2 regions of the Blautia sp. MCC269 genome follow, and region 2 is predicted to be linked to the other one. Evidence: riboswitches for the same ligand, from Rfam matches in the RefSeq annotation. Region 2 holds a riboswitch; the other holds the start of a gene.

Region 1 (16,758 bases), on a different contig from region 2:
AGTTTATATCCGTATGAATTATGATGGCCTGAAAGATGCAGTGATAAGAATGTTGGCAGGCGATAAGGTTCAGATCAATACAGGAACTTTTTCCAACGATATGACAACGTTTCAGGGAAAGGATGATGTATTGACACTTCTGGTGCATCTGGGGTACTTAAGTTATCACTGGCCGGATAAGACGGTGACGATTCCAAATAAAGAGGTATCCCAGGAATATATAAATGCCATCAGCACAATGGACTGGAAAGAAGTGATACAGTCCGTTGAGACATCCAGAAAACTTCTGGAAGCATTGTGGAATCTGGATGGAGAAGCGGTGGCGAGGGGAATCAATCAGGCTCACAGAGAAATTTCGGTTCTTCAGTATAATGACGAGAATTCTTTAAGCTGTACCATCAATCTGGCGTTTTATTTTGCCAGAGAGTATTATACGATTATCCGGGAACTGCCAACAGGAAAAGGATTTGCAGACATCTGCTTTATCCCAAGAAAGTTATACGCAGACAAACCGGCAGCAGTCATTGAACTGAAATGGGACAAAGATGCTTATGGAGCCATATCACAAATTAAAGAAAAGCAATATGTAGATGCCCTGAAAGACTATCATGGAAATCTCCTGCTTGCAGGAATCAATTACGATAGAAAAACAAAGCAGCATACCTGTATAATTGAGCGGTATCATAAAGAATAAAATATACACAAATGGGAAAAAGCCTCCCCTGGATACGGAAATCTATCCGCGTTCAGGGGATTTTTTATGATGCAAAAATTATATTATAAACATAAAGATTTATACAACGAACATGTACGGATAAAATATACGATGCTATTGTATAGACAGTAACCAGTCATGCAGAAACAGAGCAAAATACAGAGAAAGAAGAATGCCTATGGAGAGCATAGCGGTTAAAAATCTGTACAAAAAATATAAGATCTCACAGCGACAGGAAGGCTTTGCCGGAATGGTGAAATACTTATTCCATCCTCAATATAAAGAGAAGGAAGCCGTAAAAGGAATTTCTTTTTCAATACAGCAGGGTGAATGCGTAGCTTTCCTGGGGGCAAACGGGGCAGGAAAATCAACGACTATTAAAATGCTTACAGGGATCATGAAACCGACAGAGGGAAAGATTTCCGTTATGGGAAATGATCCATTCAGGGAACGGCTCATAAATGCCGGGAAGATAGGCGTTGTGTTTGGTCAGAAGACACAACTGTGGTGGGATATTCCGGTAAAAGATTCTTTTGAACTGCTGCATAGTATTTATGAAATCCCGGACAATGTTTATGAAGAAAATCTGAATCTGTTTAAGAAAATTCTGGAACTGGAAGAATTTATAGACCAGCCGGCAAGAAAGCTGTCTCTCGGACAGCGAGTAAGGGCAGATATAGCAGCAGCTCTTTTACATGATCCGCCGGTTTTATTTCTGGATGAACCAACAATAGGGCTGGATGTGGCAGTCAAACAGAAAGTATATCAGTTTTTACAATACATAAATAAAGAAAAAAAGACCACGATTTTGCTGACGAGCCATGATCTGAAAGATATGGAATGGTTGTGCCGGAGACTTATCATTCTGGAAAAAGGAGAAATTTTATTTGATGATGAAATAACAAAAATTTTTGATAATTATCCGGAAGCAGAAACATTGGAAGAAATTATTATTGAACTGTTCAATGGAAATACGAAGAAGTAACCGTCTGATTTTGTTTTTCTGAGGAGAGCAAATATGAGAAAATATCTGGCACTGATAAAAGGCGGATTTCTGGAAGGAATTGCTTATAAAGAAAACTTTCTGACAGGATTGCTGGCAAATTTTGTTCAGGTTGTAGTTTTTTACTATGTATGGAAAAGTATTTTTTTATATCATACGGAGATTAATGGATATACATGGGAAATCATGAAAAAGTATGTAATTGTTTCTTTTTTATGTAACAGTACATTTTCTTTTGGATTTGAAATGCAGACGGCCAACAGTATTATCAGTGGAAATATAATCACAGATCTGTTAAAACCGCTGAGTTACCGAAGTTTGACTTTCTTTAAAGCTGTGGGAACAGCAGGAATGGAATTTTTGATCACATTTTTATGGTGCGGTACTTTTCTGGTAATGTGTAACGGAATGCAGAATATAGAGGTGTGGCGAGTTCTCCTTCTGCTTTTCTCCATACTTTTGGGAATGGGAATCAAATTTAACATCCAGTATATATTTTCCATGTTCTGTTTTTATACAGATAATGCGTATGGTGTTGTAAAAGGGAGAGAAGTTCTGACAAATTTCTGTTCAGGAGCTTTGGTTCCGCTGGCATTGTTTCCTGGATTTTTGCAGAAAATTGTTACGGTTATGCCTTTTTCCGGGATCGTATATATTCCATGCAGCATATTTGATGGAATATTTTGCTGGCAGAAATGCTGGGAAGCACTTTTGTTCCAGAGCGTGTGGAATGTAATATTATTTGCATTCGGAAGCATCTTATGGAAAAAAGCCTCTTCCGTTATCGCATTATATGGAGGTTAAAGATGGGCAGATACAGGAAATATTTCAAAATATACCGGAAGATGCAGGAAATGAATATAAAATCCCTAATGTATTATCGAGCGGATTTTCTGATGATGACATTTTTTACATTGCTGTCCCAGGTATCAAATCTGGCTGTTATTGGAATTATCTATACAAATATTCCCACAGTTGGCGGCTGGTCTGTATGGGAAATTTTATTGTTATATGGATATCTGTTATTTTCAGAAGGTTGGGTAAATTTTTTCTTTCAGGGTTCCTGGAAAATTGCACAGATGGTAAATAAATCAGAAATCGACCGGTTTCTCGTAAGACCGCTTCCGGCAGGAATGCAGATGGTAGCTTCCAGGATTGATTTTGACGGATTAAATAAAATGATCATAGCACTGGGAATATTGTCAGTTGGAATAAAAAACTGTAAAATAAACTGGACGATCATAAAAATCCTGTATTTTGTGGCATCTCTGCTTACAGCATCTATGATCCGTTTTTGCATGATCTGGATGGCAAGCTGTATGTCCTTCTGGATGCAGGGACCGAAAAATTCGTTAAATTATCTGGTCCTTTCTGTAGGAGAGATGGCGAAATATCCACTTATCATATACCCGGGATTACTGAAAGGAATCTTTGGATATATCATACCTTACGCATATATCAGCTATTATCCGGCGGGCTTTCTGTTAGGAAAAAGAGACATGCTGCCAGGATATCTGTTGCTGTTTCCTGTTTGCATAGGGATGCTGTGGTTATCGGCAGTGTGCCTGAAACGTGGACTGGGAAAATATGAAAGTGCCGGGAATTAAAGATCGTTTATGGGGGGGGGGGGGGTGAGTCCATGCTTGGAAGTAAAGATATTTTTCTGGATCGGGCAAAGCGGGAATTGTCGGTTATGCAGATGAACCACTGCGGTATCCAGGAATGTGAAAAAGGACATATGTGGCAGTTTCAGGCCAGGCCTTATCATCTGCTGCATTTTGTACTGCATGGGGAAGGGAGTTTAAAGATCTCAGGCAGAATGCTGAATGTACATGCCGGACAGGCATTTTTTATACCTGCAGGAATAGAAGGAAAATACATAGCTTCCCTGCAGAACCCCTGGAAATATGCCTGGATCGGATTTTATGCAGACAATGGAAATAAATTTATCGATCTTTTATTTGGAAAAAATGAGATCCTGGACCTGGCGCTTCCGGCTAAAGAACTGGAAAAAGAAATCCTGTCGATTTTGTCAGTGATGGATAAAAGACTTCAGGATGTGGCCATTTATCAGGAAGAAGATTTTCCGGGAGAGCAGTTTTTCTCCATACGGAATTTTTCCGCATCTCTGGAAGCAAACAGCAGAATGCTGCATCTTTTTGCCAGGCTGCTGGAAACACAGGGTGATATAAAAAAGCTGACAAAAGAAGAAAAAAATCTGGCAAAAGATGCAAAAAACTATATGGACCGCATGTACAGCAGGGATATCCGGATCCAGGATGTGGCAGGAATCCTCCATGTACATCCAAACTATCTCAGCACACTGTTCCGCCGGGAATACGACCAGTCACCACGGGAATATCTTCGTAAAGTGAGGATGAATCAGGCAAAGCTCCTGCTGGCAACCACAGAATATTCCATATCAGATATCTCATCAGATGTGGGATATACAAATCCGTTTCAGTTTTCGAAGGTATTCAAAAGCTGCTATGGGATTTCACCTACGGAGTATCGAAATATGAGACAATAAGAAACGGTTACTGTACAGAAATTATCAGTATAAAAGAAAAAAGGATGAGTAAGGGAGAAACCAAAGCATGGGAAAATTGATCATTCTCAGAGGAAACTCCGGAAGTGGAAAAACAACAGTAGCGAAAGCATTACAGAAAAAGCTAGGACGTAATACAATGCTGATATCACAGGATGAGGTCAGAAGAAATATGCTGTGGGTTGATGATGGCATAGATACAAAGGCTTTGCCGCTTATGGCAGAACTTTTACGATACGGAAGGGAACACAGCGAATTTTCTATCCTGGAAGGGATCATGTATGATGAATGGTATCGTTCGTTGTTTGAACTGGCAAATGAATTATATGGTTCAAATGTATACGCATATTATTTTGATCTGTCGTTTGAAGAAACCGTGAGACGACATAATACAAGAAACAGAGAATTTGGTGAAAAAGATATGCGCAGATGGTGGAGAGAAAAAGATTTTTCTTCAGTTCTCAGGGAACAGGCTATTACCTGCGAAATGGATACAGACAGTATTGTTGAAAAAATATACTCGGATTTGAACGCAGATCGCAAAGCGATTGCGTTCATGAGCATATAAAGTAAATGTAATACAAACATATTCAGACTGGCAGTATGATTGCAATCATGCTGCCTTTTTTGCTGCTTTCCAGTACTTTTACCTGTCCGTTATGCTGTCTGACAATTTCACTGACAAGTGCAAGCCCCAGGCCGGCACCTCCCATAGCACGGCTTCTTGATTTGTCTACACGGAAGAACGGGGTGAAGATTTTTTCCTGATATTCAGGAGGAATGCCGATTCCGGTGTCGGAGACTTCAAGAAAGACGTAATTGACAGAGGTGGATGTATCTGTTATTTCTTCGGAAGGATGGATATTTACGGTTACTTTTCCACCGGAGTGATTGTATTTGATCGCATTTTCCACAAGATTGTACACAGCACGATACAGCAGCAGATAGCTTCCGGTAATGATGCAGTCTCCCTCCTGCTGGATCAGTTCAACTTCTTTCTGTTCCGCTACAGAAGCCAGGTCGCAGAAAACCTCATCAGTCAGTGCTGCCAGAGAGATCCTTTCGGAACGTTCAACAGTCTGTACACCGGTCATATCCAGGAGGATTTCAGCCAGATGGGAAAGTCGCCCGGTCTGTTCCTGTAGCATGGCAAAAATCTCCTGATAATCTTGTAAAGCAGGTGCTTCCCTGCGGGCAAAGACCTCCAGGTTTGTCTGGATAACGGCAAGAGGAGTCCTCAGCTCATGTGCTGCATTGGCAGAAAACTGCTTCTGGGCAGTAAAGGCTTCATCCAGGCGTGCGAGCATTTTGTTAAATGAAACTGTCAGGCGGGAAATCTCGTCATTGGTAGCAGGAACTTCAAGAGCCTCTGAAAGGTTCTGGACCTCTATTTTGTTTACCTCCTGGCTGAGTCTGCGAAGGGGAAGTAATGCCTGACGGCTGATAAAATAAGTGCAGATACTGCTGAGAAGGATGATGATCCCTGTTACCATAAGTCCTTTGGTGAGAAAAAGTTTTTTGGTTAGCTGCAGCTGATCGGAAAGCTCCGGAAATAAGACGGAGGGATTCATATTAAAGGTGATGGGAGCAGAATCTGTGTTATCAATCCGTATCATGTAATCTCCCAGATCCTCCATTCCGGCAACTGCAGACTGGCTGATAAAAAAATACATCAGAATGCAGGTGACTGTCATAAGCAGTGCAGTGATCAGTGTCAGACGCCATTGAAGAGATAGCTTTCCGGTTATTTTTTTCATTGTACATCCTCCGTTAAAATGTAACCCTGGCCGATCTTATTCTGTATCGGATCAAAGCCGAGAGCAGTGCGCAGCTTTTTTCGAAGAGAAGAAATGTGGACACGAATGGAATTGCTGAGACTGTTGACGCTTCCGTCCCAGATATGCTCGATCATTTCTTCCGGACTTATGATACGGTTCTGATGAAGAAGGAAATATTCCAGAAGAGAACTTTCCTTTCGGGTCAGAGAAAGGGGAAGTCCATCGACACTGGCCTTTCTTGTACGGGTATCAAAGCTGATACGTCCGCATTGCAGACATACGTCCTGCTGGATAAATTTCCTTCGTGTCAGACTTCGGATCCGTGCCTCCAGCTCTTCAAAATGAAAAGGCTTTGTGAGATAGTCATTGGCACCGAGATCAAGCCCTTCTACCTTGTCCTGGATCTGTCCTCTGGCAGAGAGGATCAAAACGGGAGTGGAAGTATCGGATTTCCGAAACTGGCGCAGGATTTCCAGACCATCAACGCCAGGAAGGTTCAGATCAAGAAGGATGAGATCATAATTTTCCACCAGACATAATTCCAGTCCTTCATCCCCGTCAAAACATGTGTCCGCTTCATAGCCATCCATACGAAGTCCCTCCGCAATAGACTGGCAGAGCTGCTTTTCATCTTCGATTATCAATATATGCATAGTAAATTCTCCTAAAAAACAGTTGATTTTGCTTTGTTATCTATAATATCATGTATAGCATAAAATTCCTGTAAATTTTTTTGTTTCTTAACAGAGATTTTATACAGGGGATGATATAGTAAGGCTACAGAGAACAAAATTTACATATAAAATATATGCTGGTTCCAGATATGGGCCGGTGATATCAGAAGGGAGAATATAAACAATGAAATTGAGAACACAGAAAATAACAGCACTTATGGCAGCAGCGGTATTAGGAATATCTGCATTAGGAAGTGTGCCGGTAACAGCGGCAGAGAGCACGGAAACAGCAGATATCGGAGAGGCAATGGCGGTGGATGGAGAGGCAGTTTCATCAGATCTGGTAGCAGGTACATTTAAGCCTTCCGACGTAACCTGCAAGGCACAGGATTCTTATGAATATCCGTTTCTGGGACTGAAGCTTTCACTTTCGAAGGAGCTGTTAAATCAGATCAAGGATCAGAGCATTGCAATGCTTACTACGGAAGATTTTGAGAATCAGACCAATGCAGTGACATATGCCTACGTAAGCTGGAGCAAAATGACAGAGGAACAGAAAAATGCCGAAATACAGAAGATGGGAACAGGATATGACGACTGGGTGGCAGGTCTGGACAGAATCGGTACAATTGGCGTTTATGACGAAGCTTCACAGAAAAAGCTGGATGAGATCACCGGCTGTACAGAGCATAAAGAGCTTGGAAGCAGCAGTGACGGGAAATACAAATATTATCTGAGCACCAACAAAGATGCAGATGAAAAGCTGACAAAGGAGCTGGAAAAGATCAAAACCGATATTACGGAAATGACACCGTATCAGAATATTTCCGTGTTTGACCAGCCACAGGATACCAGCAGCAACCCGGAGGATGTAAAATCTGTAGGAAAATTTGAAACAACAGGAATAGATGGAAAAACATATACAGAAAAAGTGTTCAGTGACTATGACCTGACGTTGGTAAATGTTTTTACAACCTGGTGCTCACCATGTGTAAAAGAGATTCCGGAACTTCAGGAGCTCTATAAAGAAATGAAAGAGAAAGGCGTCGGAGTAGCAGGTGTGGTGCTTGATACTACAGATGAAAAGGGAAATCAGGACGAGGAGGCTGTAAAAAAAGCTGGCATTCTTCAGGAAAAAACAAAAGCAGAGTATCCGTTCCTGATACCGGATACTACTATGATGAACGGCCGTCTGCAGGGGATTTCCGCATTTCCTGAAACATTTTTTGTTGACAAAGATGGAAATATTGTAGGCGATACCTATACAGGAAGCCATACACTGGACGAATGGAAGGAAATCGTGGAAAAAGAGCTTAAAAACGTTTCAAAGTAAAAGATGATTATTATGGAGAGTGGAAAAATGATTCGGAAAATAACAGAATCCAGGTGGATCGGACCTGCTCTGGCAGTTTTTGGAATTTTACTGATGATACTGGGAATCTGCAGAGGTGAGGTATCTGTAGTTTTTACAAAAGCGATCAACATCTGTATGGAGTGTATTGGCATTGGATAATAAGAAGATGAAAATAAATGAATGGCCGCGGCATGGGATCCAGGCATTGTGGGCGGCCCTTACAAACAGTCACATATCAGGCTTTGTGACTGGAAAGATCTATACCGGAAAAATGAAAAATGTCTGTGTTCCGGGGCTGAACTGTTATTCCTGCCCCGGAGCAAGAGGGGCCTGTCCCATTGGTTCCCTTCAGGCTGTGATCGGAAGCTGGAACTTCAAGATGGCATATTATGTAGCTGGATTTCTGATCTTTGTAGGAGCGCTGCTTGGAAGACTGGTGTGCGGATTTCTCTGCCCATTTGGACTGATCCAGGATCTGTTGAACAAGATTCCTTTTCCAAAGAAGATCCGGACATTTCGGGGAGACAAGCTTTTGAGAAAACTGAAATATGTGATCTTTCTTGTATTTGTGATCCTACTTCCCATGTTTGTAGTAGATATCATGGGCCAGGGAGCACCATATTTCTGCAAGCTGATCTGCCCGGCAGGAACGCTGGAGGGAGGTATCCCGCTGGTGCTGCTGAACAAATCCATGCGAAGTGCAGTAGGCTGGCTGTACATGTGGAAAAATACGATCCTGGTGATCACCATTATCTTATCAATTATGATATACCGGCCATTCTGTAAGTATATCTGCCCGCTGGGAGCTTTTTATTCGGTATTTAATAAAGTTTCCGTTTTTCGTTACAGAGTAGAGAAAGAAAAATGTGTTCACTGCGGAAAATGCAGAAATATCTGCCAGATGGAGGTTGATCCGACAGAGGATCCTAACAGTGCAGAGTGCATCCGATGTGGAAGGTGTAAAAAGATATGTCCGACACAGGCAATCCGGTGTGGTTTTGCAGGCAAAGATCAGACATGAATTACGTTAATTGACGAAAAATAGAATTTTCCTTATAACATTCAGTATCTGATGAATAGTACGGAAAACTGGAATGATTCAGAAAATTAGACTCAGCTCACTTTAAAAGTGAAAAAATAATTTGATAATTTCTTGACAAGTACTAATAAATATGTTAGTATTCAATCATCAAATTAATAAAGTCTTCGGTGACTGACGGAGTTGTGGGATAACCACGAGGGAGCCGGAGATTCGATGAGTCGACCGTCTGGGCAGTATTTGAAAAAATTCAGATACTGCTCTTTTTTATGGGATAAAAGATGCAGACGGTTGCAGCGGAGAAAGGAGAACATTATGGGATTCAAAAGTGACATCGAGATTGCACAGGAGTGCACAATGGAGCCAATTACCAAGATTGCAGAGAAAGCAGGTATTGATGACAAATATCTGGAGCAGTATGGTAAATACAAAGCAAAGATCGACTATAATCTCCTGAAAGAAACAGACAAAAAAGACGGCAAACTGATTCTTGTGACAGCTATCAACCCGACACCGGCAGGTGAGGGAAAAACAACTACAACGGTAGGTCTTGCAGATGGAATGCAGAGACTTGGAAAAAATGTTATGGTAGCTCTTCGTGAGCCATCCCTTGGACCGGTATTCGGTGTCAAAGGTGGTGCAGCAGGCGGCGGCTATGCACAGGTAGTTCCTATGGAGGATATCAACCTTCATTTTACCGGTGATTTCCATGCGATCGGTGCGGCAAACAACCTTCTTGCTGCAATGATCGACAACCATATCTTCCAGGGTAATGAGCTGAACATCGACCCGAGAAAGATCACCTGGAGACGTTGTGTGGATATGAACGACCGTCAGCTTCGTAATGTAGTAGACGGACTTGGCGGAAGAACAAACGGTATGCCGCGTGAAGACGGATACGACATCACAGTTGCATCTGAGATTATGGCAGTTCTCTGCCTTGCAAGCGATATCAAAGACCTGAAAGAGAGACTTTCCAGAATCATCATCGGATACACCTATGGCAAAGTTTCCGAGCAGAAACCGGTAACAGCAGGAGATCTTCATGCAGAGGGTGCTATGACAGCACTTCTGAAAGATGCCCTGAAACCAAACCTTGTTCAGACACTGGAGCATGTTCCAGCCATTGTTCATGGCGGACCATTCGCAAACATCGCTCACGGATGTAACTCCGTAACCGCTACAAAGATGGCTATGAAACTTGCAGATTATGCCATCACAGAGGCTGGTTTCGGTGCTGACCTTGGTGCTGAGAAGTTCCTGGATATCAAGTGCCGTATGGCAGGACTTACACCAAGTGCTGTTGTTATCGTAGCAACTGTACGTGCCCTGAAATACAACGGTGGTGTTGCAAAAGCAGATCTTAACAATGAGAACCTTGAGGCTCTTGAAAAAGGTATCCCGAACCTTCTGAAACATGTAAGCAATATCAAAAATGTATACAAACTCCCATGTGTGGTAGCTATCAACGCATTCCCGACCGATACCAAGGCAGAGCTTGATTTTGTAGAAGCAAAATGTAAAGAGCTTGGCGTAAACGTAGCACTTTCCGAGGTATGGGCAAAAGGCGGCGAAGGCGGAATCAAGCTTGCTGAGGAAGTGATCCGTCTTGTTGAAGAGCCGAATGATTTCACATATGCTTATGAACTGGAAGGCTCCATCGAGGACAAGCTGAACCAGATCGTACAGAAGGTTTACGGTGGAAAGAAAGTGGTTCTTACAGCAAATGCCCAGAAGCAGGCGAAACAGCTGGAGGCACTTGGATTTGGCAACTGCCCGATCTGTGTAGCTAAGACCCAGTACAGCTTAACAGACGACCAGACAAAGCTTGGTGCTCCGACAGATTTCGAGGTAACAGTAAGAAATCTTAAGATTTCCGCAGGTGCAGGATTTATTGTTGCACTGACAGGTGAGATCATGACCATGCCAGGTCTTCCAAAAGTGCCGGCTGCAACCAAGATTGACGTAGATGAGAGCGGTAAGATCACAGGACTGTTCTAAGCAGAATCGGAAACATATAATTATAAAGTATTTTTGAGGGGAATTCAGATAGAGACCTCCTCCGGCAATAAAAACCGGAGGAGGTTTTTTATGTAAAAATAAGAAAAAGACCTATAATCGAACAAATTTTCTGGTATAATAAGAAAAGAAAACACTCCGGAGGTGTATCCATGGATAAAAAAGAAGATCATATCTATATAGCCATCGATCTGAAATCATTCTACGCTTCCGTGGAATGTCAGGAGCGGAACTTAAATCCACTTACCACCAATCTTGTTGTGGCAGACAGGGAACGAACCGAAAAAACCATCTGCCTGGCAGTTTCCCCTTCTTTGAAGGCCTATGGAATACCAGGAAGAGCGAGACTTTTTGAAGTGGTCCAGCGTGTAAAAGAAGTCAATCAGGCACGTGTCACAAAAGCACCAAGAAGATGTTTTACCGGAGAATCCTGGTCTTCGGATGAACTGAAAGCGCATCCGGAACTGGCCGTTTCCTATGTGACAGCACCGCCGAGAATGGCGTTGTACATGGACTACAGCACCCGGATCTATAACGTTTACCTCCGTTATCTGGCACCGGAGGACATGCATGTCTATTCTATAGATGAGGTGTTTATGGACGTCACCCATTATCTTGGAATGTATCAGATGACAGCCAGAGAGTTTGCTGCAAAAATGATCTCCGATGTAATGAAAGAGACCGGGATTACGGCAACTGCCGGAATCGGAACCAATCTTTATCTGTGTAAGATTGCCATGGACATCGGGGCCAAACATGTAACACCAGACGAAAATGGTGTGCGTATCGCAGAACTGACGGAGCAGTCCTACCGGGAACTTTTATGGGATCACAGGCCGCTGACAGATTTCTGGCGGGTAGGCACAGGAATCAGGAAGAAGCTGGAAGAAGTAGGACTTTACACGATGGGAGACATTGCCAGATGCTCTTTGGGCGGTGTGCGTGATTACTATAATGAAGATCTTCTTTATAAAATATTCGGCATCAACGCGGAACTTCTGATTGATCATGCATGGGGATACGAACCGGTGACCATGGATCTGATCAAAGCCTACAAACCGGAAACAAACAGCATCGGTTCCGGTCAGGTACTGCACTGTCCCAGTGATTTTGAACAGGCGAAACTGATCGTACGTGAAATGACAGACATGCTGGTTCTTCAGCTTGTGGAAAAAAGGCTGGTAACCAGTCAGATAGTCCTTACCATAGGCTACGATATTGACAATCTGAAATCTTCCTCCGGCAGGAAAAAATATCAGGGCGAAATAAAAACAGACCGTTATGGAAGAAAAATTCCCAAACATGGTCACGGAACTGTAAATTTGGACAATCCAACCTCATCCACATCAACGATCATGAAGGCAGTCCTTGACCTGTATGAGCGTATCACGGATAAAACACTTCTGATCCGGCGTGTCTATATCACAGCCAATCAGCTCACAGATGAAAAACTGGCAGCGGCAGAGCCCGTATATCAGCAGATGAATCTGTTCACGGATTACCTTAAATCAGAAGTGTCAGAGGCAGAACAGAAAGCAGAAAAAGAAAAACAGGAAAAAGAGCGAAAGCTCCAAGAAGCTATGCTTTCCGTAAAAAAGAAATTCGGAAAAAATGCCATACTGAAAGGCAGCAGCTTACAGGAAGGTTCCACAACCATAGAGCGGAACAACCAGATCGGAGGTCACAGAGCATAAATGGAAAAGAAACCAAAAGGCAAATACCAGGACATCATAAACCTGCCTCACCATGTTTCAAAAACACACCCACAGATGCCCCTCTATGACCGAGCTGCACAGTTTTCCCCCTTTGCAGCCCTTACCGGCTATGAAGACGCAATCCGGGAAACAGCCAGACTCACCGATAACTGGGTACAGCTTTCCGAAGACAAAAAGCAGGAACTGGATGAAAAACTCCGGCAGCTGATAGCCGACAGGGAGAGAACAGAGTCCGTCACCATCATCTATTTCCAGCCGGATGACCGGAAAGAGGGAGGCTCCTATGTAACCGTCACCGGGCAGATAAAAAAGATTGACGACTGCAGCCAGAAAATCTTTCTGACAGATGGAACGAAGATTGACCTGGGAAGAATTGTGGATATAAAATAAAAAATGCTTCGGAGGAACAACAATGGGAAAAATATTGGATGAGGATCTGATCTACGAAATACTATCCGTGGTGGAAGAAATACCGGCAGGAAAAGTGGCTTCCTACGGGCAGATTGCACGTCTCATCGGCTGGGATAAAAATTCGAGGCTTGTAGGAAAAGTTTTAAGCATGGCAGAATTTTATGGGAAATATCCCTGCCACAGAGTTGTGAATCATGCAGGCCGTACTGCACCAGGATGGAGAGAACAGAGGGAACTTCTGGAAGACGAAGGTGTGGAATTTAAAGCAAATGGATGCGTGGATATGAAAAGGCACCAGTGGGAGGAATAGAACTTTATGAATTGTAAAGATATGATGCAGATTCCGGAGCTTACAGAGGTTCTGAAGCTGAAAGCAGGAAAAAACGGTTTGGAGCAATCTGTTCGATGGATTTATTTTGCAGACTGTCTGCAATGTGTAAAAAGTGAATATAAGATCGAAAACTATATCCACGGAGACGAATTTGTAGTTCTGACCAATCCCAGTGTTACGGATGACAGTCGGAAGCTGATGGAGATGATCCGGCAGATGTATGGGCATGGAATTACGGCTCTTGGAATCAATGAAGGCCAGATATCAGAGGAACTGATGCAATACTGTGAAGAGAAAGCGTTGCCTCTTTTTGAGCTTCCGGAGAAATATCCTCTGATCGATCTGTCTCAGATCATCTGCCGCAGGCTTGTTCTGGAAGAAAATGACCGAAATGCCGCAGAGCAGCTGTTTTCCTCTATTCTGGATGCAGAACATTTAAGCCGGGAGCGTGTGATGGCACAGGCCAGATATCTGAATATTGATCTGGAGGGGAGCTTTTTTGTAGCGGAATTTGCGTTTGCGTCCGGAAATATAGAAAGCGGATGGGAGAACGAGGATTCCCTGACAACCGGACGGAATGTGAAACGTATGATCTGTACTGAGTTTTCCAGTTACATAAAACAGGATATCCTTATCCTTCCACAGGCAGGCTCCATCCTTGCACTGCTTCCGGACAGAGAAGCGGAGGATAGCAATATAAAAGAAATTTTTGCCAGGATCGTGGACCGAACACAGCGGGAATATGGAATAGAGCTTCGGATCGGAGCCGGAAACAGTAGGGCGTATCTGGATGAGGTAAAAGACAGCCGGAACGAAGCTTCCTCAGCACTTCGGGCAGCAGAAGTTTCCGGATTGAAGGGGCAGATATTTTTTTACAGGGATCAGGGAATCTATACATTACTTTCCCATGTGGACGATTCCAGAATCCTGGATACTTATATGGAAGAAAAAATCGGAAAGCTGCTGCAGGCAGATGAACTGAACGATGGAAACTTAAGTGAAACTCTGGAAAATTATCTGAACTGCAGCTGCAATGCCAAAAAGACGGCAGAAGAGATGTTTCTTCACAGGAATACCTTAAATTACAGGTTGAAAAAGATCCGGGAGATCCTGGGATGCGATCTTGAAAACCTGGATACCTGCCTGGAGCTGAAGATGGCGTTTCTGATCAGGCGATATCGGTATCGCAGATAATAGAAATTGTGCACTGTGCACAAAAAACATACAACACCAGGCCTATTGATTTCGTACCGGAAAATGCTATAATCTACCTAAATCAAAAAACAAAATAACACAGCAGATAAACGACAAAGGCGTCGGATGATAACACATCCGGCGCCTGTTTTTTTGCTTCCGGAGAGAACTCCGAGAGGAGTCTGGCAGGCAGAAAAGCCGTGACCAGATAAAGGAGGAGAATATTATGACAACAGCAGAATTAGCAACCGCATTACCGGAGATTGTAACAGAGCAGGTTCCAGGACCGAAATCAAAAGAACTTCTTGACAGAAGAGACGCAGCAATCCCGAAAGCACTTTGCGGAAAAACATATCCGATCTGTATCAAACAGGGATCAGGAGCCATGTTTGAAGATATGGACGGAAATAAATTCCTTGACTGGGTCGGCGGTGTTGGCGTCCTGAATATCGGATATTCCCATCCGGAAGTCATCGAGGCGGTAAAAAAACAGACTGAAAAATATTTCCACACAATTTTCAATGTATATGTACATGACGGTTATGTAACACTGGCTGAAAGATTAAATGAGATCATGCCGTGTAAAGGAGATGTGAAAAAAACATACTTCGCAAACTCCGGTGCAGAGTGTGATGAAAATGCCATCAAGATTGCAAAAGCCTTCACAAAAAGAAGCGGCGTGATCTGTTTCACAGGTGCTTTCCATGGAAGAACAAACCTGACCATGGCACTGACAGCAAAAAAAGCATATGCAGTTGGCATGGGACCGTTCCCGGCAGGAATCTTCCGTGCACCATATCCATATGTATACCGTGCACCAAAAGGATATACAGAGGAAGAGGCGATCCAGTATTACATTGATGAGCTTCAGAGAATCTTTGACGAGGGCGCACCTGCAAGTGAGATTGCCTGCATGATCGTTGAGCCGTTTCAGGGCGAAGGTGGATTTATCCCGGCACCGATCGAGTGGGTTAAAGCAGTCCGCAAGATCTGCGATGACAACGGAATTCTGATGATCGCAGATGAGGTTCAGTGTGGTAACTGCAGAACAGGTAAATATTATGCATCTGAGTACTGGGCAGAAGCAGGCGCAGCACCGGATATTATCACAACTGCGAAATCTCTTGGCGCAGGACTTCCGATCTCCGCAATTACAGCAAGAGTCGAGATCATGGATGCGGCACCTGCAGGAACCATCGGAGGAACCTTCTGCGGAAACCCGGTATCCTGTGCAGCAGCACTGGCTGTTATGGATATCATGAAACGTGATGATTATGAAGGAAAGGCAAGACATATCGGTGAGACCGTCATGAAACGCTACAAAGAGCTTCAGGAGAAATATCCGGTAATCGGTGATGTACGAGGCCTTGGTGCAATGATCGGTATCGAGCTTGTAAAAAATAAAGAAACAAAAGAGCCAGCAACAGAGCTTACTGCCAAGCTGATCCAGAATGCGATTCAGAAGGGACTCCTTCTTGAGAACTGTGGAACAGCAGGTAACGTCGTACGTTTCCTTGCACCGCTTACCATGACCGATGAGCAGATGGAGAAAGGACTTGAGATATTTGAAGACTCTTTGAAAGAAGTTCTGGAAGCTTAAGTGAAATAAATGCGGATTACCAATGTATCCGCCTGATATCTGAAGATCCGCTGTTCTGCCTGCAAAGATGCAGGAAAAAGAGCAGCGGATTTTTGCTTGCAAAAAATGGGAAAGGAGGCGTAAGGCTAAAGAACAGGAGTTCTTAACCGGTATTCATTAGGAGAACAATGATACCGCTCCTGGAATTTTTTGTAAAAAAAGCTGATGTTTTCGTAGCCTGCCTGGTTGGCTATTGCAGTTACTGGCATAGAAGTTGTTTTTAAAAGTGTTGCGGCAGATTTCAGCTTCTGGGTCTGGATCAACTGGATGTAAGTATAGCCTGTGTTTTTCTTAAGAAGAGTGGAAACATAGTTGGGGCTGATGTGAAAAAAATCTGC
Region 2 (16,758 bases):
CAGAGCTTGACCTTGTAGAAGGTATGCAGTTTGACCGTGGATATATTTCCGCATACATGTCCACAGATATGGAGAAAATGGAGGCAACTCTTGATGATCCGTACATCCTGATCACAGACAAGAAGATCAGCAATATCCAGGAGATCCTTCCACTTCTTGAGCAGGTTGTTCAGGCCGGTGCGAAACTTCTCATCATCGCTGAGGATGTTGAGGGTGAGGCCCTTACAACTCTGATCGTCAACAAACTGAGAGGAACCTTCCAGGTAGTAGCTGTAAAAGCTCCTGGCTATGGTGACAGAAGAAAAGAGATGCTTCAGGATATCGCGATCCTGACAGGCGGACAGGTGATCTCCGATGAGCTTGGTCTTGACCTGAAAGAAGCTAAGATGGAGCAGCTTGGACGTGCAAAATCTGTTAAAGTTGCAAAAGAGAACACAGTTATCGTTGATGGTCTCGGTGACAAAGATGCCATTGCAAAACGTGTTGCACAGATCCGTGCTCAGATCGAGGAGACAAAATCCGAGTTCGATAAAGAGAAACTTCAGGAGAGACTTGCAAAACTGGCTGGCGGCGTAGCTGTTATCCGTGTAGGTGCTGCTACTGAGACAGAGATGAAAGAAGCAAAACTTCGTCTTGAGGATGCTCTTGCAGCAACAAGAGCAGCTGTTGAGGAAGGTATTATTGCAGGTGGCGGATCTGCTTACATCCACGCTTCAAAAGAAGTTGCAAAACTTGCAACAACACTTGAGGGAGATGAGAAGACAGGAGCTTATGTAATCCTGAAAGCTCTTGAGGCACCACTGTTCCACATCGCTGCAAACGCAGGACTGGAAGGCGCTGTTATCATCAACAAAGTAAGAGAGTCTGAGGTTGGTACAGGATTCGATGCTCTCAATGAGAAATATGTAAACATGGTTGAGAACGGAATTCTTGACCCGGCCAAGGTTACAAGAAGTGCTCTTCAGAATGCTACAAGCGTTGCATCTACACTCCTTACAACAGAGGCTGTAGTTTCCACAATCAAAGAAGATACTCCTGCTCCGGCAGCAAACCCGGGAATGGGAATGATGTAATAATCAGCTAAGCAGGTGAAATTGTTCACAAAATAAGAGGGCCTGCGTCATGGACGCGGCCCTCTTTTTGTGTTATAATCAAAAAAATCAGTAAATTACGAAAGGAAGAAGCAAATGAGTGACTTATATTCAGAACTTCTGGTAAAGAAGAAACAGACAGCAAAGGATATGGTTGTGAAATACGGTCTTATTGTACTGACAGTGATCATGGCTATAGGAGGCCTTTTAGTGAACGGTCTTTTACTGGTGCCGGCTGTTGCGCTCGGTGTTGCCTGTTATTTTGTAATACCGAAAACAGATCTGGAATACGAGTATCTGTTTGTAAATGGTGAGCTGGATATTGATATGATTATGTCCAAGTCCAAGAGAAAAAGAGTAAAATCCATCCAGCTTGCGGAAGCAGATCTTGTAGCACCTCTGAAATCCCACAGAATGGACTATTACAACGGAAATCAGAAAATGAAAGTGATGGATTTTTCCTCCGGTATTGAGGATCATAAACGTTATGCCATGATCACAAGAGACGGTGGTGAAACATGCAAAGTGATTCTCGAATTAGATGACGCCCTGGCAAACACCATGAAAAATTCTGCACCAAGTAAAGTTTTTTTGGATTGACATGAAACTTGTTTTTTGTTACACTAGTTCACAAATTTAAAATATCTTACACAAGGGAGGAAATGCAATGGGTACTATTATTGGTGAAGGCATTACGTTTGATGACGTTCTTCTGGTTCCAGCTTATTCTAAAGTAATTCCGAATCAGGTAGATGTTTCAACGTATTTAACCAAGAAAGTAAAGCTGAATATCCCCATGATGAGTGCGGGAATGGACACAGTTACAGAGCACAGAATGGCAATTGCCATGGCCAGACAGGGTGGTATCGGTATCATCCACAAGAATATGTCCATTGAAGCACAGGCAGAAGAGGTTGATAAGGTTAAACGTTCTGAGAACGGTGTTATTACAGATCCATTTTATCTTTCACCGGAGCATACACTGAAAGATGCCAATGATCTGATGGCGAAATACCGTATTTCCGGTGTTCCGATTACAGAAGGCAGAAAACTTGTAGGTATTATCACAAACCGTGATCTTAAATTTGAGACAGATTTCAGCAGAAAGATCAAGGAGTGCATGACTTCTGAAGGACTGATCACAGCCAAGGAAGGAATCACACTTGAGGATGCCAAGAAGATCCTTGCGAAATCCCGTAAGGAGAAATTACCCATTGTAGATGACGACTTTAATTTAAAAGGACTCATTACCATCAAGGATATCGAGAAACAGATTAAATATCCGCTTGCAGCCAAGGATGCACAGGGACGTCTTCTCTGCGGTGCGGCAGTTGGTATCACAGCTAATGTACTTGCTCGTGTGGATGCACTTGTTAAGGCTAACGTAGATGTTATCGTTATCGATTCCGCACATGGTCATTCCGAGAATATCTTAAAAGCAGTTCGTGAGATCAAGGCTGCATATCCGGAACTTCAGGTTATCGCAGGTAACGTTGCAACAGGTGCTGCTACCAAGGCTCTGATCGAGGCTGGTGTAGATGCAGTTAAGGTTGGTATCGGACCTGGATCTATCTGTACCACACGTGTTGTTGCAGGTATCGGTGTTCCGCAGGTTACAGCAGTTATGGATTGCTATGAAGTAGCCAACAGCTATGGAATCCCGATCATTGCAGATGGTGGAATCAAGTATTCCGGAGACATCACCAAGGCTATCGCAGCCGGAGCCAATGTCTGCATGATGGGAAGCATGTTCGCAGGATGTGATGAGAGCCCGGGAACATTCGAGCTTTATCAGGGAAGAAAATATAAAGTATACCGTGGAATGGGATCTATTGCAGCTATGGAGAATGGCAGCAAGGATCGTTATTTCCAGGAGAATGCGAAGAAGCTTGTACCGGAAGGTGTTGAAGGACGTGTTGCATATAAGGGACATGTTGAAGATACCGTATTCCAGTTAATTGGTGGTTTAAGATCCGGGATGGGTTACTGTGGAGCAGAGAACATTGAGAAGCTGAAAACAACAGGCAGATTTATTAAAATCTCCGCTGCATCTCTTAAGGAGTCACATCCGCATGATATCCATATCACAAAAGAGGCTCCAAACTACAGTGTAGATGAGTAATACAGGAAAAAAAGGTAAGACAGGTAAGAAGTCACCCAGGCCGTCCCATAGCGGGCGGCCTGTTTCCGTAAAAAAAACTTCTTCAGAACCTGCCGCAAATTCCGTAAAAAAGAAGAAAAGGAAAACCTCCCGCAAAAATAAACCGCTGAAATTTCTTCGAAAAACAGTGATGATTCTGATTTTTGTAATTGTTATATCTGCGGTATGTGCATTAGGATATGGATTTTTTGAGATGCGTATGGAAGAGGACAGAATTTATTCTGATGAGACAGGTTCCGTTCAGGAAAACGATGGCAACAGTGGGCCAGAACAGTGGCAGGAAGAGGGTGCCCCCTATATTGACGTGGAACTTCTGACGCCGAATTCGTATTCTAGGCCTCAGATTCCCATTGAACAGGTGAATTATATTGCCATTCACTATACTGCCAATCCAGGATCTACAGCAATGTCCAACCGGAATTATTTCGAAAATCTTGCAACAACACAGGAAAACAAAGTCAGCAGTCATTTTGTAATAGGTCTGGATGGCGAAGTGGTACAGTGCATTCCTACCTCAGAAATGTCCTATGCTACGAATTCCAGAAATGTGGACACCTTATCTATTGAATGTTGTCACTTGGATGATACAGGACAGTTTAATGAGGCAACATATAGTTCGGCAGTGAAGCTGACAGCCTGGCTCTGTACACGGTTTGGACTGACGGCGGATCAGGTGATCCGGCATTATGATGTTACAGGAAAAGACTGTCCGAAATATTATGTGGAAAATCCGGATGCATGGATTCAGATGAAATCAGATATTGCCGCACAGATTCAGGCAGATTATGAACTGCAGGGAAAATAGACAGTATGAAAAAATAATTTCTGAAAATTGGGACTTGAAAATTCAGAAGAAGTATTGTAGTATAACAACAGAAGCTGCATGACTGGCGGAAAGTAGGATTACCTACAGGGAGTGCAGTGAAATGAGAAGCCGACCGCCTGGGCAGCCTGATAAAGGGGTGTCCAGGCGGTTTTTTGTTACCTGCTGATACCTGGAATGATCCCCGGGCCTTACATTAGACAAGGAGGACTGTGAAAAATGACTACATTTTCACTTGAAAAAGAACTGAAAGAGAATTCCTACCCAGGAAGAGGAATTGTGATTGGACGTTCCGCTGACGGAAAGCACGCTGTTACCGCATATTTTATCATGGGAAGAAGTGAGAACAGCAGAAACCGTATTTTTGTTGAGGATGGTGAGGGAATCCGCACACAGGCATTTGACCCGTCCAAACTTACAGACCCGAGCCTGATTATTTATGCACCGGTACGTGTCCTTGGAAACAAGACGATCGTAACAAATGGGGATCAGACAGATACCATCTATGAAGGCATGGACAGACAGCTTACTTTTGAGCAGTCACTCCGCAGCAGAGAATTTGAGCCAGATGCACCGAATTACACACCTCGTATTTCCGGTGTTCTTCATGTGGAAAACGGAAAATTCAGCTATGCAATGTCTATCTTAAAGAGCAATAATGGAAATCCAGATTCCTGCCTCCGTTATACATTTGCTTATGAGAATGCGGCAGCAGGACAGGGACGCTTCATTCATACTTATAAATGCGACGGAAACCCGCTTCCAAGTTTTGAGGGAGAGCCGAAGCCGGTAGAGATTCCGGATGATATTGATGATTTTACCAACCTTCTCTGGGAGAGCCTGAACAAGGACAATAAAGTTTCTCTGTTTGTCCGTTTCATTGACATTGAAACAGGTAAATATGAATCCAGAATTGTAAACAAGAATAAATAATCGATATCGTAGAGAACGGAGGATTTTTCCATGAAAGAATTACAGTTAAAATACGGATGCAACCCAAACCAGAAACCATCCAAGATTTATATGGCAGACGGAAGTGAACTTCCGATCCAGGTACTTTCCGGAAGACCGGGATATATCAACTTCCTGGATGCATTTAACGGCTGGCAGCTGGTACGTGACCTTAAGAAAGCAACCGGACTTCCGGCAGCAACTTCTTTTAAACATGTATCTCCGGCAGGTGCTTCCATCGGACTTCCACTGAATGAGACCCTGGCCAAGATCTACTGGGTAGATGATATGGACTGGAAGAATTTTTCCCCGCTTGCATGTGCGTATGCAAGAGCAAGAGGTGCAGACCGTATGTCATCTTTCGGTGATTTCATTTCTCTTTCTGATGTCTGCGACAAAGATACCGCAATGCTGATCAAAAGAGAGGTTTCGGATGGTGTGATCGCACCGGGATATACAGAGGAAGCGCTGGAAATCCTGAAACAGAAGAAAAAAGGCAACTACAATGTAATCCAGATCGATGAAAATTATGTTCCGGAGCCGCTGGAACACAAGCAGGTATTTGGTGTTACTTTTGAGCAGGGACGTCAGGAACTTGCAATTGATGATGAACTGATCTCTAATATTGTAACAGAAAATAAAGAGCTTACAGAGGAAGCAAAGAGGGATCTGAAGGTTTCTCTGATCGTTTTGAAATATACGCAGTCCAATTCCGTATGCTTCGTAAAAGACGGACAGGCGATCGGTGTTGGTGCTGGTCAGCAGTCACGTGTTCACTGTACACGTCTTGCAGGCCAGAAGGCAGATAACTGGTATCTCCGTCAGTGCCCGAAGGTGCTGAATCTTCCATTTAAAGATACCATTACACGTGCAGAGAGAGACAATGCCATTGATGTTTATATTGGTGAGGAGTATATGGATGTTCTTGCAGATGGCGCATGGGAGAAAACATTTACCGAGAAGCCGGAAGTGTTCACAAGAGAAGAGAAGCGTGCATGGCTGGATGGTCTTACAGATGTGACTCTTGGTTCAGATGCATTCTTCCCGTTCAGTGATAATATTGAGCGCGCACATAAGAGTGGCGTGAAATATATTGCAGAGCCGGGCGGATCTGTCCGCGATGACGCAGTTATCGATACCTGCAATAAGTATGGAATGGTAATGGCATTTACAGGAATCAGACTTTTCCATCACTAAAATATCATGAACATATAATGGGGCAGAATATGAATGTCTGTCTTACATAAAAGATCCCGGATCTGGATTTCTATCAGGAAATTCCGGATCCGGGATTTTTTGCGCCATTTTGTGCTTGTTTTTTGTGAAATAAAAAAAGAACTCTGAATCATTCAGAGTTCCGAAGAGCGATAGACGGGGCTCGAACCCGCGGTCTCGACCTTGGCAAGGTCGCGCGTTACCAACTACGCCACTATCGCATTTGTCTTATCTTATGAGGTGTTTCCCTCATCGACAAGACATATATTAGCACAGATTTTAAAGCATGTCAAATCTTTTTTTGCATTTTTTTGAAAAATTGAAAAAAAGAAGACATTTCCGGATCAAGACGTTTCAGATTCACTGCTTATGTGATAATAGCGAAGTACATGGTCCGGGTAATACTGGTCACCGTAATCCCATGGACCTGCCGGATCGTGAAGGGGATCGTCTTCATCACGCTGCTTGCCACCACTTGCCATCTGGGCAAATGCCTGGGCGCTTTCGGTTGTCCAGGAGGTTTCTCCGTTTTTGGCAAGATAAGAGAAATAAGAGTCTGTACCAAAATTATAGGCCTGCAGGGCAAGACGGATATGGGGCAGATCAGCGGGTCCTGTGCATCCGGATTTATCCAGGGCATATTTCAGCTCCTGGATTCCACAGGAGATAGAATAGGAAGGATCTGTGATTCCGTTAGGCTGCTGGGGATACTGCGTATTATAAGCGCCTTCGGATGACTGCATGGGATCGGTTCCCTGGCCGGAGCTTTCCTGCATCATAACCGCCAGGATCAGATCTACATAGTCAGACATGCCATATTGGGCGGCTTCCGTGGTAACTTCATCTCGGTAGGCTTCACAGGATGCATTGATCTGATACGTATTTGTCTGCTTTCCGGAAAATCTGGATAAACGCAGAAAAATGCATCCGAGGACCAGTAAAAAGATCAAGCCCAGAAAGAACTTCTGTCTGCGAACCTGGCGTACGCGGAGACGCTGGCGTTGTTTTTTTGTAAGTTTAGGGGTTTTTCGTTTTGTATTCATAAGCTTATTTTACCCGTCGGATGGTGATTTGACCAGTTAAGAAATGTGATCTTTTTGTTAAAATTTTCTGAAGACTGACCTACAAAATTGCAAAATACGATCTGATATGCTATGATAGTCGGGACAAACCGCAGAATGCCGGAAAAAAGGAGGCAAGATTTCATGCGTAAAAGGCTTCTTGCAGTTATTTTGTGTGCTTCCATGATATTCCCTGTATCAGCATCTGCAGAGGTACTTGGATATGAAGCAACACTGAATACATATACACAGGAGAAAAAATCCCCTCAGCAGTTTCAGATTGATGATGGGGAAGGAAATACAGTAAATGCACTGGCGAAGACGGACACCCTTTATGTCACTGCGAAGAATACCGCAATTCGGTCCAATCCCGGAGAGAGTGGATCAGAACTTCGATCCGTTCTTCTGGGAACGAAACTTGAGAGAGTTGCCGTATGTGACAACGGATGGAGTAAAGTTACGTTTCAGAAAGACGGAGAGGACAAGATTATCGGTTATGTTCAGGATAGCGTGCTCAGTGATACGGAAACCGTGAATAAATTTACGGATACAGTCACGGCAGCCAAAGACAGCGATATTCTTGATTATCCGGGAAAAAAAGACGGAGAAGTAGTAGGAGAAGTTCTTCAGGATGATGAGCTGAAGAGAACTGGTACTGTAGATGATATCTGGAGCCGGATCGTTTACACCGATGACAGCGGTGCACAGCAGACTGGATATATTCCTACCAGCTGTCTGGAAGGATATCAGGAGAACGAAGTAGCCAAAGCAGAGCAGGAAAAGAAAACAAAAGCAGGTTCCCTTACCAAGAGTTCCGGAGAAGGTATTTTTGCAGACGCTGTGGACGGCGTAACGTCTACGGGTGGTTCCGGAACATCTGCCAATGGTGTAAAAGTCGGAACTCCGGTATCAGTTTCTTCCGATGCCACACTGAAATCTTTGGGAACTTTCCGTATTACCCATTACTGCCCATGCAGTATCTGCTGTGGTCCATGGTCAAATGGAATCACATCTACAGGTGTAACGGCAACAACCAATCACACCATAGCAGTAGACCCCAGCCAGATTCCATATGGTTCCAAGGTGGTGATCAATGGACAGGTTTACGTGGCGGAGGATTGCGGAGGTGCGATCCGTACCAACTGTATTGATGTTTATGTTGCCACACATTCAGAGGCAGAGGAGAAAGGTGTATTTTATACAGAAGTTTATCTGCTTCAGTAAAAACGCCGTATAACAAAAAATACTGCATCAGACTTAATGTATAAATCGGAATATAAATATCCGCTTTATCAGAAAATGTCGAATGCAGTATTTTTTATTTATAAAAAGAAAAACTCTGTTCAACAGGAAACAGGAACTGTGAACAGAGCAAAAAAATAATGCCCAGAGCCGGAATCGAACCAGCGACACGAGGATTTTCAGTCCTCTGCTCTACCAACTGAGCTATCTGGGCATGTCTCTTTCGAGCACTTTGTTACTTTAACACATTTATGTAGAGAATGCAAGGGGAAAATGAAAAAAAGCAGATGTTTTTCTGAAAAATCCGATTTTCAAAAAAACATCTGCAATATTATATGCGGCAAATTCAGCGGGCAGCCAGATAAATTTTTTCCATATCTTTCATATTTAACTGTTTGAAGACACCGATGGTACGGGTATCTTCATAACTGCACTTAAATGCCAGATCGTGGATATCTTTTTCTGTAAGATCAAGACCAAGCTCATGAAGGCTGGTAGGCATCTGAATGGAACGGAAATAATCTTCCATGGCTTCAATACCGGCAAGTGCGGTTTTGTTGAAATCGATGCTGCATGGGATTTCAAATACGTTGGTAGCAAACTGGGCAAAACGTTCTGGATTTGCGTCATAGACATAACGGGCCCAGCTTCCCCACAGTGCGGCCAGACCGGCACCGTGAGCTACATCGTAAGTTCCGCCAAGTTCATGTTCCAGCTGGTGACATGCCCAGTCACCGCCGCCGGTTCCACAGCCGGTGAGGCCGTTGTGGGAGAGACTTCCTGCCCACATGATTTCTGCCCTGGCAGTGTAATTATCCGGCTCTTTCAGCAAGATACGGGAATTGTAGATTACCGTCTGCATCAGAGATTCGCTGATGCTGTCTGTAATTTCCATAGTTTCGATATTTACAAAATACCGTTCCATGGTATGCATCAGGATATCCACACAGCCGCTTTCTGTCTGATACTGAGGTAAGGTGTATGTAAGCCGTGGATTTAAAATGGCAAAACGTGGCCTGCACAGGTCATTTCGGGCAGTACTGCGCTTCAGCCAGCCCTCTTCATTTGTGATGACACAGGAATTGCTCATTTCACTTCCGGAAGCTGCGATGGTAAGGATTACACCAACTGGAAGACATGCTTTTGGAGTTTCTGTGCGGAGGAAAAAGTTCCATACGTCTGTTTCCGGATTTGCAAGACCGTAACCGATGGCCTTACAGGAATCAATAACACTTCCGCCTCCTACGGCAAGAAGAAAATCCACATTTTCTCTGCGACAGAGTTCGATTCCTTCCCGGACTTTGGAAAGATGCGGATTGGGAACGACGCCGCCAAGAGTTACATAGGCAATCCCTGCCTCGTCAAGTACGGATCTGATCTCATTAATAAGACCGGATTTGACGGCACTGTGTCCACCATAGTGGATCAGAACTTTTTTACAGTTCTGTTCTTTCAGAAGTGTGGCAATTTTAAGATGTGTATCTTTTCCAAAAACCACCCGTGTGGGGGTAAAATATTCAAAACTTCTCATAATAAACAACTCTCCCTTATTTCATAATTGATCTATTCGAAATCACGAAAATTAATTAAAAGCAAAAATGGATGATTTGCATTAGCAAACCGTTATAATAATAGCATAGAAGAGGGCCGGGTGCAAGATTTCGGAAAACGTTTGCGACAGGAAAAACAGGGAAGATAAAGGTGATAAAGGGGATGTAATTCCAAAAGGATGTGGTATAATAGTTTTTGTGAGAAAGTAAAAGTGACTTAATCACAGAAACAGACCGATGCAGAGCGTATATTATAAAACAGATTTCAAAGAAGCAGAAGAAAGCAGGTGTCTGAAATGGAAAATATCATTATCGTAGGAGCAGGCCCGGCAGGAATTTCCGCAGCTCTTTATGCAGCGAGAGGAAATATGGACCCGCTGATCATCAATACAGGAATTGGTTCACTGGAAAAAGCAGAGAAGATCGAGAATTATTACGGACTTGAGAGACCTCTTTCCGGAAAAGAACTTTTTGAAAGAGGACTTGAGCAGGCCAGGGCACTTGGCGTCAGGATTCTGGATGCACAGGTTGTGGGAATGGGAGGCTTTGATACCTTTGAGGTAAAAACAACCGAAGGCGATTTTGAAGCCCGCAGTGTGATCCTGGCAACCGGAAGCAAAAGAGCCTCCGCGAAAATTCCGGGAGTGAAGGAATTTGAAGGAAAAGGAGTCAGCTACTGTGCAGTATGCGATGCATTTTTCTACCGTGGAAAAGATGTAGCAGTTCTTGGAAACAGTGATTTTGCTCTTCATGAAGCTGAGGAACTTTCTCATACAGCTTCCCATGTGACGATTTTTACAGATGGAAAGAAACCGGAATTTTCAAAAGAGAATGCAATTGACGTGAATACCATGAAAATTCAGGCAATTGAGGGAGATGAGCGTGTTCAGGGACTTCGCCTGAAAGGAGATGTATCCTTACAGGAAGCAGGCGAACCGCAAACGTCATTTGCACCTGCAGAAGGTGTTTTTGTGGCATTGGGTACAGCCGGAAGTTCAGAGATGGCCCGTCAGATTGGTGCGGAACTGAATGAAAAAGGAAATATCAGGGTGAATGAAGAGATGGAGACAACGGTTCCCGGACTGTACGCGGCAGGGGATTGTACCGGAGGTCTTCTTCAGGTGGCAAAGGCCGTACATGATGGAGCACAGGCAGGACTTTCTGCCTGTCAGTATGTGCGGAAACTTCTGAAAGGGCAGGCATAGAGTGAAGACAGCATAAATTCAGAAGAACGGCAGACACTGATAACGATCAGGATTATGATCGGATTTTCATAACATATAAATTTAAGGAGGAATTTTATCATGGCAAAAGTTTTTACAACAGACAATTTTGAAACTGAGGTATTAAATGCAGAGAAACCGGTACTGGTAGATTTCTGGGCAACCTGGTGCGGACCGTGCAGACGTCAGGCTCCGGTTGTGGAAGAGCTGGCAGAAGCAGAATACGAAGTAGGGAAAGTAGACGTAGATAAAGAACCGTCTCTTGCACAGCAGTATAAGATTATGAGTATTCCTACACTGCTTGTGTTTAAGGGTGGAAAAGAGACAGCACGTTTTGTGGGACTGACATCAAAAGCGGAGCTTGAGGCAGCACTTCAGTAAGATCAGAAAGTATTCATCATTTCATAAAGACGGCTTTTATCCAGAATGCGGATCGATCCCCGTGAAATCTGGATAGAGCCGTCTTTATTCATTTTTTTGAGGCTGCGGCTGACTGCCTCCCTGGCGCTTCCGATGGAGCGGGCGATGGCTTCTTGGGTGAGCGTGAGTTCATCGGAACCGGTATCTGCAGCTTCGTCCAGAAGGAAGGCTGCAATCCTCTGAGGTAACGTCATAAAAAATGTCCGTTCGATTCCTGCGATCACATCCGAGAAATGTTCGGTTGTCCGTTTATAAATGAAATTTTCCAGATAGATATTGTTTTTCATCAGCCGGGAAAAAGGAACTGCCGGAAGCAGAAGCAGATCACAGTCTGTTTCCGCATCGATCTGCACATCAAATGTGATGGCAGAAAGCATGCAGGAAGCGGAAAGGGTGCAGATATCACTGTCCCTTAAACGGTACAGTGTGGCTTCTTTTCCCTGAGAGGACAGAAGGTACACGCGGAGAACGCCCTTCAGAAGAAAAAGAGTTCCTAGGCACTGGCGTTCTTCTGACTGTATGGCAGCACCTGCCGGGTAATGGAGTTCGCGGATATTATCAAGAAGAAAATCCTGGTCTTCTTCGGTCATATGTTCCCAGAAGGGAAAAGCCTGAAAATAGTTCAGGCAGCTGTTTCGGTCCATAAAAAGGTACTCCTTTATAAAAGATGTAGTATCCATTTTAACGCTGTTTGAATGGAAATACAACAGAAACGGAATCTTTATGCATACCGGGAATCCCTGTTTTTCTATTTACATCCGGGGGCTGGAACGTTATAATCATAAAGCGAAAAGAATCAGACAGAGAAAGAATGAAAACTGCCGGATGTAGAAGTCTGTCACCCGGCAGAAGTTAGGAGAATAGTAATTTTGAAGATCTTACTTGCAGCGTGCAACGCAAAATATATCCATTCCAATCTTGCAGTATACAACCTGAAATCCTGCTCCGGAAAGTACAGTCCCAATGTAGTGATCAAAGAGTATACGATCAACCAGATCCGGGATGACATTTTAAAGGACATTTATCTGGAACAGCCGGATGTGATCTGTTTTTCCTGCTATATCTGGAATATTTCCTTTGTAAAAGAACTGGTACCGGATCTTAAGAAAATCCTTCCACATGTGGATTTCTGGGCAGGCGGTCCGGAAGTATCTTACGATGCGGTGGAATTTCTGAAAAAGAATCCCGCGTTTTTTGGTGTGATGGTAGGAGAGGGAGAGGAAACTTTCCATGAACTGGCAGGATATTATATAGAAAGAAAGCCGGAAAACCTGAAAGAAATCCGAGGTGTGGCTTTTCATGACGAAACCAAAGTCCCGGATATTGTACACACAGGCTGGCGGGAACTGATGGATTTAAGTAAAGTTCCGTTTGCATACAGCAATCTTACAGAGTTTAAAAACCGTATCATCTATTATGAGAGCAGCAGAGGGTGCCCGTTTTCCTGCAGCTACTGTCTTTCTTCCATAGACAAGAAGCTTCGGTTCCGTGATATCGAACTTGTAAAAAACGAATTGCAGTTTTTTATTGACAATAAGGTTCCACAGGTCAAATTTGTAGACCGTACCTTTAACTGCAAACATGATCACGCCATGGCAATCTGGCGGTATATTACAGAGCATGACAACGGGATCACGAACTTCCATTTTGAAATTTCCGCGGACCTTCTCCGTGAGGAGGAACTGGCTCTGATGAAAACCATGCGCCCGGGCCTGATCCAGCTGGAGATCGGGGTACAGTCCACCAATCCGCAGACCATCAAAGCTATTCGGAGAACCATGGATTTTGAAAAACTGAAAGGAATCGTAGAGCAGATCCACGGCTTTGGAAATATCCACCAGCATCTGGATCTGATCGCAGGACTTCCATATGAGGGATATGACAGCTTCCATAAGTCGTTCTGCGACGTCTATGCACTGCGTCCGGAGCAGTTTCAGCTTGGTTTTCTGAAGGTGCTGAAGGGTTCCCATATGATGGAGATGACCGGAGAATATCAGATCCTTTACAAAGACCGGGAACCTTATGAGGTGCTTTCCACAGCCTGGCTGACCTACGGGGAGATTTTGAGGCTGAAAATGGTGGAAAGTATGGTGGAAGTGTATTATAATAGTGGTCAGTTCAAACACACCCTTGTATTTCTGGAACAGTATTTTGAAGATCCTTTCCGGATGTATGAGGCACTTGGCAGATTTTATGAGAAAAAAGGATACTCGGAGATTTCTCATTCCAGGATGAGACGCTATGAGATCCTGATGGAATTTGCCGGAGAACAGAAAGAGATCCCGTTGGAAGCCCTTTCCGATGTGATGCTTCTGGATCTTTATCTTCGTGAGAATTTAAAGAGCAGGCCATCCTTTGCATCCGATCAGAAGCCCTATGAGAGGATGATCTGGGATTACCGGAAAGCGGAAAAAATCCCGAAGACCGCCCATATCGAGGTATTCCGAGATGGAAAGAAGATTCTTTTTGATTATACAGACAGGGATCCTTTGACCAACAATGCGCGATTAACGGATATTACAGATGAGGTGAATAAAAATTATGGGAATGTTTGATCCGAAAAAAAGAAAAGTGATCACAGCGATCATCGCAGTTATTCTGGTTCTTGCAATGGTAGTTCCGACTGTACTTTCGCTGATCATTTATTAAGGCGGCAGTTATGAAACTTGGGAAAAAAGCACTGGAGGCACTTCAGGCGGAAATAGATGGACAGCTGAAACCCGGAGATGAACTAATCGTGGCAGGCCCTGTGGCAGCAGAAGGTACGGCATGGATTGCAGAGAACTACCATGACAGACTGCGGGAAGTTTTTTCGGAACGGTTTCTTGAAGATGCCGGAAAACTTCCGGAAGTTTACGGAACAGGAATGAAAAAAGAGAACAATAAGGTCTGGAAGATGGCGGAAGCGTCCGGAGCCAGTGCCAGGTATCTGATGGGGGAAGGCGGCTTTCTGTCTGCGCTCTGGAAAATGGCGGAAGCATCCGGAGTGGGACTTAGCGCAGACCTTCGAAGCGTACCCATCCGACAGGAAACCATAGAGATCTGTGAGATCTTTGATGTGAATCCCTATAAACTCCTTTCCGGTGGAAGCATTCTTCTGGGAATCCAGGGTGGCGATGCGTTTGTGCAGGAGTTACGAAGAGAAGGGATCATGGCAGCAGTGATCGGGCAGACCAATTCCGGAAATGACAGGCTTCTTTACAGCGGCGGAAATGCCAGATATCTGGAGCGTCCGGCGGAAGACGAGATTAAAATAATGAAAAGAGGATAAATAATGGGAGTTTTAAACATTGTACTCCATGAGCCGGAAATTCCGGCAAATACAGGTAATATCGGCAGAACCTGTGTGGCAACAGGAACCAGATTACATCTGATCGAGCCGCTTGGTTTCCGTCTCAATGAGAAGGCGATCAAGCGTGCAGGCATGGATTACTGGGAACATCTGGATGTGACCAGATATCTGGACTATGAGGATTTTCTCAAGAAGAATCCGGGAGCGAAGATCTATTACGCAACCACCAAGGCGCCTCAGACTTATACAGATGTAAAGTATGAGGATGACTGTTTTATTATGTTTGGCAAGGAAAGTGCGGGAATTCCGGAGGATATCCTGGTGAAAAATCAGGAAACCTGCGTGAGAATCCCCATGATCGGGGACATCCGTTCCCTGAATCTGAGCAATTCTGTTGCCATTGTTCTTTATGAGGCACTGCGCCAGCATAATTTTGCACATATGAATCTGGAAGGGCACCTGAGAAATTACGACTGGAAATAAGATTGTGAACGGATTGAAAGATTGAAAGTGCATGTCTGCTTTACATACTGAATAGCAAGACGAAGAAGATTTATAGAGTAAATAAAAGAACCTCTGATCTGGAAAGATTGTAGGAAATATTAAGGAATATTTCTTTTACAGCTTTTCGGATCAAAGGTTTTTTATGTTTTATTTTGCTTTTTCCAGGGTAAAAATAAATTCTGTTCCCACGCCAACAGTGCTGATCACATTGATATTCTGTTTGTGGGCGTTGATGATCTCTTTCACAATAGCGAGTCCAAGGCCGGTTCCCTTACGGTCTTTTCCACGGGAGACATCGATCTTGTAGAAACGGTCCCAGATTTTGGAAAGACTTTCTTTTGGAATTCCGGTTCCCCGGTCTTTGACAGAGACAAAAACTTTGCCATGGTTGACGGTTGTTTCCAGTGTAATGGAAGAATTGTCACTGCTGAATTTTACTGCATTATCCAATAAATTGTACAGTACCTGCTGGATCTGCTCCATATCCGCGCGGACGAACAGCTCTTTGCCTGCCAGAAGGAGTTCCAGCCGGATGTTCCGTTCCGAACAGGTTCCCTCGAAAGAGGCTGCTGTAGTACGGATGGTTTCGTTGATATCAAAACGCCGCATATGCATCATCCGCTTTTTGACATCCAGTTCGTTTAAAGTAAGGAGGCTTCGGGTAAGTTTCTCCAGACGGGTGGATTCAAAAGCAATGACTTTCAGATAGCGTTCCTGCATTTCCGGTGGGATGGTACCGTCCAGCATGGCTTCCACATATCCTTTGATGGAGGTCAGAGGTGAGCGGAAATCATGGGATACGTTGGAGATAAACTGCCGCTGATATTCTCCGTTTTTGTTCAGCTTGTCTGCCATATAATTCAGGGAATGGGAAAGATATCCCATCTCATCTTCAGAATCTACCGGGATCGTATAGGAAAGATTTCCGTTTGCAAATTCCAGGGCACCTTTCAGGATCTCTTTTAACGGTTTGTGCACCCGGTAGAAATAAATCAGCAGGAAACTGAAAAACAAAGCGTAAATAATAATAAAGATTAGGATCATGACCTCTACGATATTGCTGCGGCTTTCGTAGAGGTTTTTCATAGGGTAGTGGACTGCCAGATAACCGATCACCTGGTCTGTATCTTTTATGGGAACGACGGTGCTTAACTGCGTGGTTTTGAATGTCCCATAAAACGTACCGGAAGAATAACAGATATTTTCGTAATCTGCAGGCCGGAAA

The links. Region 2 has a riboswitch for ZMP and ZTP ahead of GPK88_RS14675 (IMP cyclohydrolase). Riboswitches for the same ligand answer to the same signal wherever they lie in the genome.
Region 1: linked by a shared signal. The riboswitch ahead of GPK88_RS15080 (formate--tetrahydrofolate ligase) and the one ahead of GPK88_RS14675 (IMP cyclohydrolase) in region 2 are both predicted to bind ZMP and ZTP.

What each region holds. Positions count from the first base shown of each region.
Region 1 covers NZ_WQQE01000044.1:1,551-18,308, forward strand. Annotated here, with positions in the region: gene GPK88_RS15025 (AAA family ATPase) at 1-694, shown strand, start outside; gene GPK88_RS15030 (ABC transporter ATP-binding protein) at 966-1,700, shown strand; gene GPK88_RS15035 (ABC transporter permease) at 1,734-2,522, shown strand; gene GPK88_RS15040 (ABC transporter permease) at 2,591-3,325, shown strand; gene GPK88_RS15045 (AraC family transcriptional regulator) at 3,358-4,248, shown strand; gene GPK88_RS15050 (kinase) at 4,316-4,834, shown strand; gene GPK88_RS15055 (sensor histidine kinase) at 4,857-6,023, opposite strand; gene GPK88_RS15060 (response regulator transcription factor) at 6,020-6,697, opposite strand; gene GPK88_RS15065 (TlpA family protein disulfide reductase) at 6,903-8,051, shown strand; gene GPK88_RS15070 (CD1871A family CXXC motif-containing protein) at 8,079-8,231, shown strand; gene GPK88_RS15075 (4Fe-4S binding protein) at 8,239-9,093, shown strand; ZMP/ZTP riboswitch at 9,272-9,353, shown strand; gene GPK88_RS15080 (formate--tetrahydrofolate ligase) at 9,427-11,112, shown strand; gene GPK88_RS15085 (Y-family DNA polymerase) at 11,283-12,824, shown strand; gene GPK88_RS15090 (YolD-like family protein) at 12,825-13,235, shown strand; gene GPK88_RS15095 (MGMT family protein) at 13,258-13,566, shown strand; gene GPK88_RS15100 (PucR family transcriptional regulator) at 13,573-14,781, shown strand; gene GPK88_RS15105 (aspartate aminotransferase family protein) at 15,008-16,381, shown strand; gene GPK88_RS15110 (AraC family transcriptional regulator) at 16,507-16,758, opposite strand, start outside.
Region 2 covers NZ_WQQE01000043.1:52,047-68,804, forward strand. Annotated here, with positions in the region: gene groL (chaperonin GroEL) at 1-1,073, shown strand, start outside; gene GPK88_RS14660 (DUF6106 family protein) at 1,188-1,691, shown strand; gene guaB (IMP dehydrogenase) at 1,759-3,213, shown strand; gene GPK88_RS14670 (peptidoglycan recognition protein family protein) at 3,383-4,057, shown strand; ZMP/ZTP riboswitch at 4,126-4,207, shown strand; gene GPK88_RS14675 (IMP cyclohydrolase) at 4,295-5,008, shown strand; gene GPK88_RS14680 (phosphoribosylaminoimidazolecarboxamide formyltransferase) at 5,039-6,223, shown strand; tRNA gene GPK88_RS14685 (tRNA-Gly) at 6,390-6,462, opposite strand; gene GPK88_RS14690 (lysozyme family protein) at 6,586-7,284, opposite strand; gene GPK88_RS14695 (3D domain-containing protein) at 7,447-8,526, shown strand; tRNA gene GPK88_RS14700 (tRNA-Phe) at 8,686-8,758, opposite strand; gene GPK88_RS14705 (iron-containing alcohol dehydrogenase) at 8,891-10,075, opposite strand; gene GPK88_RS14710 (NAD(P)/FAD-dependent oxidoreductase) at 10,391-11,299, shown strand; gene trxA (thioredoxin) at 11,399-11,698, shown strand; gene GPK88_RS14720 (Crp/Fnr family transcriptional regulator) at 11,701-12,381, opposite strand; gene GPK88_RS14725 (B12-binding domain-containing radical SAM protein) at 12,607-14,292, shown strand; gene GPK88_RS14730 (AIR synthase-related protein) at 14,397-15,008, shown strand; gene GPK88_RS14735 (tRNA (cytidine(34)-2'-O)-methyltransferase) at 15,012-15,512, shown strand; gene GPK88_RS14740 (sensor histidine kinase) at 15,681-16,758, opposite strand, start outside.